DNA from 2 places in the Streptomyces thermoalcalitolerans genome. Region 1 is predicted to be linked to the other one. Evidence: riboswitches for the same ligand, from Rfam matches in the RefSeq annotation. Region 1 holds a riboswitch; the other holds the start of a gene.
What was found. Region 1 has a riboswitch for glycine ahead of gcvT (glycine cleavage system aminomethyltransferase GcvT). Riboswitches for the same ligand answer to the same signal wherever they lie in the genome.
Positions count from the first base shown of each region.

Region 2: it holds a riboswitch for glycine, as region 1 does, so the genes downstream of both, gcvP (aminomethyl-transferring glycine dehydrogenase) here and gcvT (glycine cleavage system aminomethyltransferase GcvT) in region 1, are expected to answer to the same signal.

Region 1 is NZ_BAAAHG010000019.1:28,513-33,500, forward strand. Features, by position in the region: gene ABD224_RS13730 (L-serine ammonia-lyase) at 1-218, opposite strand, end outside; gene glyA (serine hydroxymethyltransferase) at 313-1,587, opposite strand; gene gcvH (glycine cleavage system protein GcvH) at 1,605-1,982, opposite strand; gene gcvT (glycine cleavage system aminomethyltransferase GcvT) at 2,095-3,222, opposite strand; glycine riboswitch at 3,265-3,378, opposite strand; glycine riboswitch at 3,379-3,476, opposite strand; gene ABD224_RS13750 (AAA family ATPase) at 3,648-4,361, shown strand; gene ABD224_RS13755 (enhanced serine sensitivity protein SseB) at 4,366-4,988, shown strand, end outside.
Region 2 is NZ_BAAAHG010000057.1:9,189-14,176, reverse strand. Features, by position in the region: gene ABD224_RS24630 (ABC transporter ATP-binding protein) at 1-13, shown strand, start outside; gene gcvP (aminomethyl-transferring glycine dehydrogenase) at 122-3,007, opposite strand; glycine riboswitch at 3,185-3,279, opposite strand; gene ABD224_RS24620 (PRC-barrel domain-containing protein) at 3,393-3,779, shown strand; gene ABD224_RS24615 (DNA polymerase IV) at 3,793-4,988, opposite strand, start outside.

The DNA.
Region 1 (4,988 bases):
CCCTCCAGGCCCAGCAGCACCGCCTTGGGCGTGCCGTGGCCGTGGCCGGTGGCGCCGAGGGAGCCGTACAGCTCCGTGCGGACGGAGGCGGTCCGCTCCAGCAGGCCCTCGTTGCGCAGCCTGCGCGCGAACATCCGGGCGGCCCGCATCGGGCCGACCGTGTGGGAGCTGGACGGGCCGATGCCGATCGAGAACAGGTCGAAGACCGAGATGGCCACGGTGCCTCCTCAGTGCGGGGTGGTGCAGAAGCGGGCGGGCGCCGCGCGCGGGGCGGGGTCTCCGGTTCCGCGCGCGGCGCCGCCGGAAGGGGGCTTACGAGTGCAGCCCCGGGTAGAGCGGGTGCTTGTCGGCCAGGGCCTTCACCCGGGCCTTGAGGGCATCGGCGTCGTACGACGGCTTCAGCGCCTCGGCGATCACGTCCGCCACCTCGGTGAAGTCCTCGGCCGTGAAGCCGCGGGTCGCCAGGGCCGGCGTGCCGATCCTGAGGCCCGAGGTGACCATCGGCGGACGCGGGTCGTTCGGGATCGCGTTGCGGTTGACCGTGATCCCGATCCCGTGGAGCCGGTCCTCGGCCTGCCGGCCGTCCAGCTCGGAGTCGCGCAGGTCCACCAGGACCAGGTGCACGTCCGTGCCGCCGGTCAGCACGTCCACGCCGGCCGCCTTCACATCGTCTCGCACCAGACGCTCGGCCAGGATGCGGGCGCCCTCCAGGGTGCGGCGCTGGCGCTCCTTGAACTCCTCGCTCGCCGCGATCTTGAAGGCCACCGCCTTGGCGGCGATCACATGCTCCAGCGGACCGCCCTGCTGACCGGGGAAGACCGCGGAGTTGATCTTCTTGGCCAGCTCGGCCGTCGACAGGATCACCCCACCGCGCGGGCCGCCCAGCGTCTTGTGGGTGGTGGTGGTGACCACATGCGCGTGCGGCACCGGGTTCGGGTGCAGACCCGCGGCGACCAGGCCGGCGAAGTGCGCCATGTCGACCATGAGGTAGGCGCCGACCTCGTCCGCGATCCGGCGGAACGCGGCGAAGTCCAGCTGCCGCGGATAGGCCGACCAGCCGGCCACGATCAGCTTCGGCCGGGACTCCTTGGCCAGCCTCTCCACCTCGGCCATGTCGACCAGGCCGTCCTCGCCCACGTGGTAGGCGACGACCTCGTAGAGCCTGCCGGAGAAGTTGATCCTCATGCCGTGGGTCAGGTGCCCGCCGTGCGCGAGGTCCAGGCCCATGATCCTGTCGCCCGGCTCGAGCAGCGAGAACATCACGGCCGCGTTCGCCTGGGCACCGGAGTGCGGCTGCACATTGGCGTGCTCGGCGCCGAACAGCGCCTTGACGCGGTCGATGGCGATCTGCTCGACCACGTCGACGTGCTCGCAGCCGCCGTAGTAGCGGCGGCCCGGATAGCCCTCGGCGTACTTGTTGGTGAGGACCGAGCCCTGGGCCTCCATGACCGCCACCGGGGCGAAGTTCTCCGAGGCGATCATCTCGAGGGTGGACTGCTGGCGGTGCAGTTCGGCGTCGACCGCGGCGGCCACGTCCGGGTCGAGCTCGTGCAGGGGCGTGTCGAGAACGGTCTTCCGCTCGGTCATGCGCGTCGTCCCGTTTCTCAGCCGGCCGTGTGGGCGGCGTACTCGTCGGCGGAGAGCAGGTCGTCCGGCTCGCTCGTGACGCGCACCTTGAACAGCCAGCCGCCCTCGAACGGAGCCGAGTTCACCAGCGACGGGTCGTTCACCACGTCCTCGTTGATCTCGGTGACCTCACCGCTGACCGGGGCGTACAGGTCGGACACCGACTTGGTGGACTCCAGCTCGCCGCAGGCCTCGCCCGCGGTCACCGTGGAGCCGACCTCCGGGAGCTGGGCGTAGACGACGTCGCCGAGCGCGTTGGCCGCGAACTCGGTGATGCCGACCGTGGCGATGCCGTCCTCGGCGGGCGACACCCACTCGTGCTCCTTGCTGTAGCGCAGCTGCTCAGGGTTGCTCATGGCCTGATTCCTCCTGTACGCGGGGGGTGCTGATGGCTGAGGGAAGGGAAAAGGTGCCTGTGATCAGGGGTGACGTGGCCCGCCCCGGGGCCGGCCGGCCGCCGCGCCGGTGTCACTTCTGCCGCTTGTAGAAGGGCAGCGCCACCACCTCGTACGGCTCGTGACTGCCCCGGATGTCCACCGCGACACCCGTCGTGCCCGGCGTGGCGTACGCGGCGTCGACGTAGGCCATCGCGATCGGCTTGCCCAGGGTGGGGGAGGGGGCACCGGAGGTGACCTCGCCGATCACCTTTCCGTCCGCGACGACCGCGTAGCCGGCGCGCGGGACCCGGCGGCCCTGGGCGACCAGGCCGACGAGCACCCGGGACGGCTCGGCGGCCACCCGCTCGGCGGCGGCCAGCAGGGCCTCGCGGCCCACGAAGTCGCCCTCCTTGTCGAACTTGACCACCCGGCCGAACCCCGCGTCGAACGGGGTCAGCGCCGTCGACAGCTCGTTGCCGTACAGCGGCATGCCCGCCTCCAGGCGCAGCGTGTCGCGGCAGGACAGGCCGCAGGGCACCAGACCGGCCGGGGCGCCGGCCTCGGTGAGCGCCTGCCACAGCCGCTCCGCGTCGCCCGGGGCCACGAACAGCTCGAAGCCGTCCTCGCCGGTGTACCCGGTGCGGGCGATCAGCGCGGGGACGCCCGCGACGGTGCCGGACAGAACGGCGTAGTACTTCAGTCCGTCCAGGTCGGCGTCGGTGAGGGGCTTGAGGACGGCGAGGGCCTCGGGCCCCTGGACGGCGAGCAGCGCGTAGCCGTCCCGGTCGTCACGGACCTCGGCGTCGAAGCCGGCCGCCCGCTCGGTGAGCGCGTCGAGCACCGCCTGGGCGTTGGAGGCGTTGGCGACGACCAGGTACTCGCTCTCGCCCGTCCGGTAGACGATCAGGTCGTCCAGGATGCCGCCGTCGGCCCGGCAGATCATGGTGTAGCGGGCACGGCCCGGGCCCACGGTGGCGATGTTGCCGACCAGGGCGTAGTTCAGCAGCGCGGCGGCCTGCGGTCCGGTGACGGTGATCTCGCCCATGTGGGAGAGGTCGAACAGACCGGCCCTGGTGCGCACGGCGAGGTGCTCCTCGCGCTCGGAGCCGTAGCGCAGGGGCATCTCCCAGCCGGCGAAGTCGGTCATGGTCGCGCCGAGCGAGCGGTGCAGCGCGTCGAGCGGGGTACGGCGGAGTCGAGGGGCGTCGGTACTGCTCATCGGTCGGTCTCCAGGACAGAAAGGACGAGGACGGGTCTGCTGTCCTCCCCATCTGTCATCGGAACCTGAGAGGTTCGCCGCGACCGCCGTCGGGCGGACGGCCACGGCTTGCACCTTGGGTGGGGCCGCCGTCGGCGGCCCGCTTTTCAGATGTGCCTCGCCCGCGCGGTAACGGGGCCTGAGAGATTCAAGGGAGGGACTTGCTCCTTCGGCGCCCCGGCGAACGCGGCCGGGGACTCTCCCGCGCGGATTCAAACGGCCGATATGCAGTTGAGGCGCCCATCATTGCACGACCGGCGCGTTCGCGGCAGGACCGTACCTGTGACCGGCCCGTGGCAGTACGTACACGGAATCGCGGAACACCGTCCATTACCTTCTCTTTACGTTCGGTGGGAAGGTGCATTCCTGACCAACCGGGGAGGATGATGACGGTGAACAGGCCCAGGCCACAGGCGACGTCCCAGTCCTCCGCGCTGCCCCTTCCGCTGTCCGGGCCGGCTCCCGTCCGGCCGCGGCGGCTCGGGGCCGCCGTCCGGGACCTGCGGGGAGAGAACGGGCCGCACGAGCTGTGCTTCGGGCCGTACGACCTGGTCGTGGTGACCGGCCTGCCCGGCGGCGGCAAGTCCACGCTGATGCGCCGTGCGGTGCGCGGGGGCCTGCGGATCGACTCCCAGGACACCCGCGACCGCTGGGACGCCCGCCTGGCGCCGTACCTGCCCTACGTCCTCTACCGCCCTCTGGTCCGCCTCGCCCACTACGCCGGACTGCGCGGCGCCCTGCGCTCCGGCGCCCCGGTCGTGGTCCACGACTGCGGCACCCAGCCCTGGGTGCGCGCCTGGCTGGCCCGTACCGCCCGCCGCCGCGGCGCCGCCCTGCACCTGATCCTGCTGGACGTCGCCCCCGGCACCGCGCTGGCGGGCCAGCGGGAACGCGGCCGGGGGGTCTCCCCGTACGCCTTCCGGCGTCACTGCCGGGCGGCGGCCCGTCTGCTGCGCGTCCTGCGGCGGGGGGAGCTGCCGAGGGGCTGCGACTCGGCGGTCCTGCTGGACCGCGAGGCCGCGGCGGCACTGCGGCGGGTCGAGTTCGCTCCCGTACCGGATAACCTTCCGGTCACAGCAGTGGTTTCCAGCAGGCGGTAGGTAGATGGATTTCCCGGCACAGGCACATCTCCAGCCCCACCCGCACGGCGGTTGGCCCGGCAACGAACTGGAGGAGGTGCTGTCGGCCTCCCTCGGCGTCCCGTCGGCCGTCGGCCGGATCATCGAGGTCCTCAGCCGCAGCTTCCTCTGGGTCCCCCTGCCCAATGGCGGGGGCCCGAACAGCGGTCCGCTCGACCTGCCCGCGATGGAGCTCGACGGCCAGGCGTATGTGCCGGTCTTCAGCTCCGAGGAGCAGTTCCGTCAGGTCGTCGGCTCCCACATGGCGTACACCATCGCGCCCGCCGTCGAGTTCGCGCGCGGACTGCCCCCGCAGGCCGGCATCGCCATCAACCCGGAGGGCGTGGTCGGCGTCCCGCTGCCGCCGCCGGCCGTGGCCGAGCTGTGCCGGGCGGGACGCACCCCGCTGGACGGCCCGGAGACCGGCGGCCGCGTCCGCCTCTTCGAGCCCGACTGGCAGGACGACCCGATGGACTTCCTCTCCGCCGCCTCCGCCGAGTTCGCGGCGATCGGCGTGGTCCGCACCGCCCGGCGCTGTCTGGCCGCCATCGAGACGGCCGACCCGGTCATGTTCATCGGTGTCGAGCTGTCCCACCTCGAGGGCGACCT
Region 2 (4,988 bases), on a different contig from region 1:
CTATCCGGCCTGACCCGCCCCCGTCGCAGGGCGCGGGGCCTGTTCCCGGTCCGGAAAGGCCGGGAACAGGCCCCTACGCACATCACGTGCGCCGCTCGGTCCGCTCAGTCGCTCGGTCCGCTCAGCTCTCGTACGCCTCCAGCGGCGGGCAGGAGCAGACCAGGTTCCGGTCGCCGTAGGCCTGGTCGATACGGCGCACCGGCGGCCAGTACTTGTCGGCGGCCGGGACACCGGCCGGGAAGACGGCCTCCTCACGGCTGTAGGGGTGCTCCCACGGGCCGCTGATCGCGGAGGCGGTGTGCGGGGCGTTCCGCAGCGGGTTGTCGTCCGCGGGCCACGCACCGGAGGCGACCTTCTCGATCTCGGCGCGAATCGCGATCATCGCCTCGCAGAACCGGTCCAGCTCGGCCAGGTCCTCGGACTCGGTAGGCTCGATCATGAGCGTGCCGGCCACCGGGAAGGACATCGTCGGCGCGTGGAAGCCGTAGTCGATCAGCCGCTTGGCGACGTCGTCCACGGTCACACCGGTCGCCTTGGTCAGCGGCCGCAGGTCGATGATGCACTCGTGTGCGACCAGGCCGCCGGGGCCGGTGTAGAGCACCGGGTAGTGCGGCTCGAGACGCTTGGCGATGTAGTTGGCGGACAGCACGGCCATCTGGGTGGCCCGCTTGAGTCCCTCGCCGCCCATCAGGCGCAGGTAGGCCCAGGAGATGGGCAGGATGCCCGCCGAGCCCCACGGTGCGGCCGAGACCGGGCCGACCCCGGTCCCGGGACCGGCCTCGGGCTGCAGCGGGTGGTTGGGCAGGTACGGCGCCAGGTGGGCGCGCACGGCCACCGGGCCGACGCCCGGCCCGCCGCCGCCGTGCGGGATGCAGAACGTCTTGTGCAGGTTCAGGTGGGAGACGTCGCCGCCGAAGTGGCCCGGCTTGGCGAGGCCGACCAGGGCGTTGAGGTTGGCGCCGTCGACGTACACCTGACCGCCGGCCTCGTGGACCTGCGCGCAGATGTCGGCGACGTGTTCCTCGAACACGCCGTGCGTGGACGGGTAGGTGATCATCAGCACCGCGAGCTGGTCGCGGTACTGCTCGATCTTCGCCCGCAGGTCCTCGACGTCGATCTCGCCGTTCTCGGCGGTCCTGACGACGACGACCTTCATGCCGGCCATCGCGGCGCTGGCGGCGTTGGTGCCGTGCGCGGAGGACGGGATGAGGCAGACCGTGCGCTGGTCGTCGCCGTTGGCACGGTGGTAGGCGCGCACGGCGAGCAGGCCGGCCAGCTCGCCCTGGGAGCCGGCGTTCGGCTGGAGGGAGACCTTGTCGTAGCCGGTGACCTCGGCGAGACGTTCCTCCAGCTCCCGGATGAGCGTGAGGTAGCCCTGCGCCTGCTCCACGGGCGCGAAGGGGTGCAGTCCGCCGAACTCCGGCCAGGTGATCGGCTCCATCTCCGTGGTCGCGTTGAGCTTCATGGTGCAGGAGCCCAACGGGATCATGCCGCGGTCGAGCGCGTAGTCGCGGTCGGCGAGCCGGCGCAGATAGCGCAGCATCGCGGTCTCGGAGCGGTACCGGTGGAAGACGGGGTGGGTGAGGTAGGTGTCGGTGCGCAGCAGGGCCTCGGGCAGGGCGTCCTCGGCCTCGGCGTCCAGCGCCTCGATGTCGCCCTCGACGCCGAAGGCGGCCCACACGGTGTGCAGGTGCTTCCGCCGGGTGGTCTCGTCGCAGGCGAGGGAGACGTGGTCGGCGTCGACGAGGCGCAGGTTGACGCCGCCCTCGCGCGCGGCGGCGACGATCTCGGCGGCCCGCCCCTCGGCCCTGACGGTCAGGGTGTCGAAGTAGGCGTCGTGGACGAGTTCGACACCGCCGGCCTTGAGTCCCTCGGCCAGGATCGTGGCGTAGCGGTGGGTGCGCCGGGCGATGTTCCTCAGGCCCTCGGGGCCGTGGTAGACGGCGTACATGCCGGCCATGACGGCGAGCAGCACCTGGGCGGTGCAGATGTTGCTGGTGGCCTTCTCGCGGCGGATGTGCTGCTCACGGGTCTGCAGGGCGAGGCGGTAGGCCTGGTTGCCGTCGGCGTCGACGGAGACGCCGACCAGGCGGCCGGGCAGGCTGCGGGCGAACTTCTCGCGCACCGCCATGTAGCCGGCGTGCGGGCCGCCGAAGCCCATCGGCACACCGAAGCGCTGGGTGGTGCCGACCGCGATGTCCGCGCCCAGCTCGCCCGGCGACTTCAGCAGCGTCAGGGCGAGCAGGTCGGCGGCGACGGTGACCAGGGCGCCCAGTTCGTGCGCCTGGTCGATGACGGGCTTCAGGTCGCGTACGGCACCGGAGGCGCCCGGGTACTGCAGGAGCACGCCGTTGATCTCGCGTGCGGCGATGTCCGCCGGGATGCCCTCGCTCAGGTCGGCGACGACGACCTCGACGCCGGTGGGTTCGGCGCGGGTCCGGAGGACGGCGATGGTCTGCGGCAACGCGTCCGCGTCGACCAGGAACAGGCCCTTCTTGTTCTTGCCCATGCGCCGGGACAGCGCCATGGCCTCGGCCGCGGCGGTGCCCTCGTCGAGCAGGGAGGCGCCGGAGGTCGGCAGGCCGGTGAGGTCGGCGACCATGGTCTGGAAGTTCAGCAGCGCCTCGAGGCGGCCCTGGGAGATCTCCGGCTGGTAGGGGGTGTAGGCGGTGTACCAGGCCGGGTTCTCCATGACGTTGCGCAGGATGACCGGCGGGGTGAAGGTGCCGTAGTAGCCGAGTCCGATCATCGAGTCGAGGACCTGGTTGCGGCCGGCCAGCGAGCGCAGCTCGGCCAGGACCTCGGCCTCGGTGCGGGCACCCGGCAGGTCGAGTGCGTCGGTGCTCTTGATGGCATCGGGTACCGCGGCGGCCATGAGCTCGTCGAGCGAGCCGTAGCCGACCTGCGCGAGCATCTTGGCCCGCGCCTCCTGGTCGGCCCCGATGTGGCGCTGTTCGAAGGGGATGCCCTGTTCGAGCTCGGAGAGCGGAATGCGCTGGGCGGTCATTGCGGAGGCCTCCTGGTCTGATACGACCTTCGAGGGACACCACGGCACGGGTGTCCCGACGGCCTCCCCCTCTGTCATCTCGACCTGAGAGTTTCACCGGGCCGCCCAGGGGGCTCCCGGTTTTCACCGTCGGTGAGAGCGGACACCGTCGACACCCGCCCTGCTTTCCAGAGTGACCTCGTCCGTGCGGTACGGGGGCCTGAGAGATTCCGGGGAGGATTTGCTCCTTCGGCGCCTCCGGTGGTTCCGGAGAGCTCTCCCGCACGGGGTCAGCGGCCTCTGCCAGCGTACCAGCGGGACGGCTGGCGGGGTCTTCGAGTGGCCGTCCTGCCGATTGTGCTCTTTTGTAGTGCCTACGAATGATTTGCGACCATCTGGAGGGCCCGTGCAGACCGAGATCGATCCGCGCAACCTGATCGGCCGCAAGGCGTTCGACCGCAATGGCCACAAGATCGGCACGGTGGACGAGGTCTACCTCGACGACGCGACCGGTGTACCGGAGTGGGCGGCCATACGCACCGGCCTGTTCTCCCGGGACGCCTTCGTGCCCCTGGGGCCGAGCGAGCTGGTGGAGGGCACTCTGCGGGTCCCCTTCGACCGCTCCCTGATCAAGGAGGCCCCCGACTTCGGCGTGGGCCGTCATCTCTCCCCCGAGCAGGAACTGCAGCTCTACCACCACTACGGCCTGGACGCCGCGTCCCCCTCCGCCCTCCCGGACCGCGACACCGGCGATCTCGCGGGCTCCGGCTCGGGCCCGGACGAGACCGCCTGACACCCGAACGGCGTCAGCCCCCTTCGGCGGCGCTCTCCGACGGCACGCGCTCCCCCGCCCGGTCCCCCGGCCCCGGCAGCTCCGTGTCCTCGGGTCCGGCGGATGCGGGGCACGCCAGAGGCACCAGAGGGAGGGGATCCGCCGGTTCCAGGTCCGGGTCGTCGACGAAGAAGGTGCGGACCCGGCCCGGCGGGGAGCCGGGGGTCTCGAAGCGGACGGTGACGCGGCCCAGGCCGCTGCCCTGGACCCAGCCGTGGCCGTACTCGGCGTGCCGTACGTCGTGGCCCGCGAGCCAGCGCCGCTCGGCGGGGGCCGCCCGGTCCGCGGCCGGCTCCTGCTCCGCCTCCTCGGCCGGGTTCCCGGCCTCCGCGCTCGCCGCCTGGGCGAACAGGTCCTCCTGGGTGTAGTCGGCGAGCCCGGACACGCCCACGCCGAGCAGCCGTACGCCGCCCGTGGTGTCCACGGAGGCCAGCAGCCGGGCGGCGGTCTCCCGCACCACCGCGGGGTCGTCCGTGGGGCCCCGCAGGGTCTCGGACCGGGTCAGGGTGGAGAAGTCGTAGCGGCGCACCTTCAGCACGATGGTGCGCCCCGACAGCCCGGCCGCGCGCAGCCGCCGTACGCACCGGTCGGCGAGCCGCTGCACCTCCAGGCCCACCCGGAGGCGGTCGTGGATGTCCACGTCGTAGGTGTCCTCGACCGACACCGACTTGGTCTCGCGCTCGGCGACGACGGGCCGCTCGTCGCGGGCCAGCGCCATGGCGTACAGCGCGTGGCCGTGCGCCTTGCCGAGCAGCCGTACCAGCTCGTCCTCACCCGCTTCGGCGAGTTCGGCGACGGTGTGGATCCCGGCGCGCCGCAGCTGGTCGTTCGTGGCCGGTCCGACGCCCGGCAGGGTCCGCACGGGCATGGGGCCGAGCAGGGCCCGCTCCGTGCCGGGCTCGATGAGCACCAGCCCGTCGGGCTTGGCCTTCTCGGAGGCGATCTTGGCGAGCATCTTGGAGGCGGCCAGCCCCACGGAGCCGGTCAGCCCCGTGACGGCCCGGATGTCGGCGCGCAGCTTGACCCCCACCCGCCGGGCCGACTCCGCGTCCCAGGCGGCTCCCCCGGCCTCCAGGTCCACGAACGCCTCGTCCAGGCTCAGCGGCTCCACCAGGGGCGACAGGGCCCGCAGCAGGCCCGTCACCTGCTCGCTGACGGACCGGTAGAAGG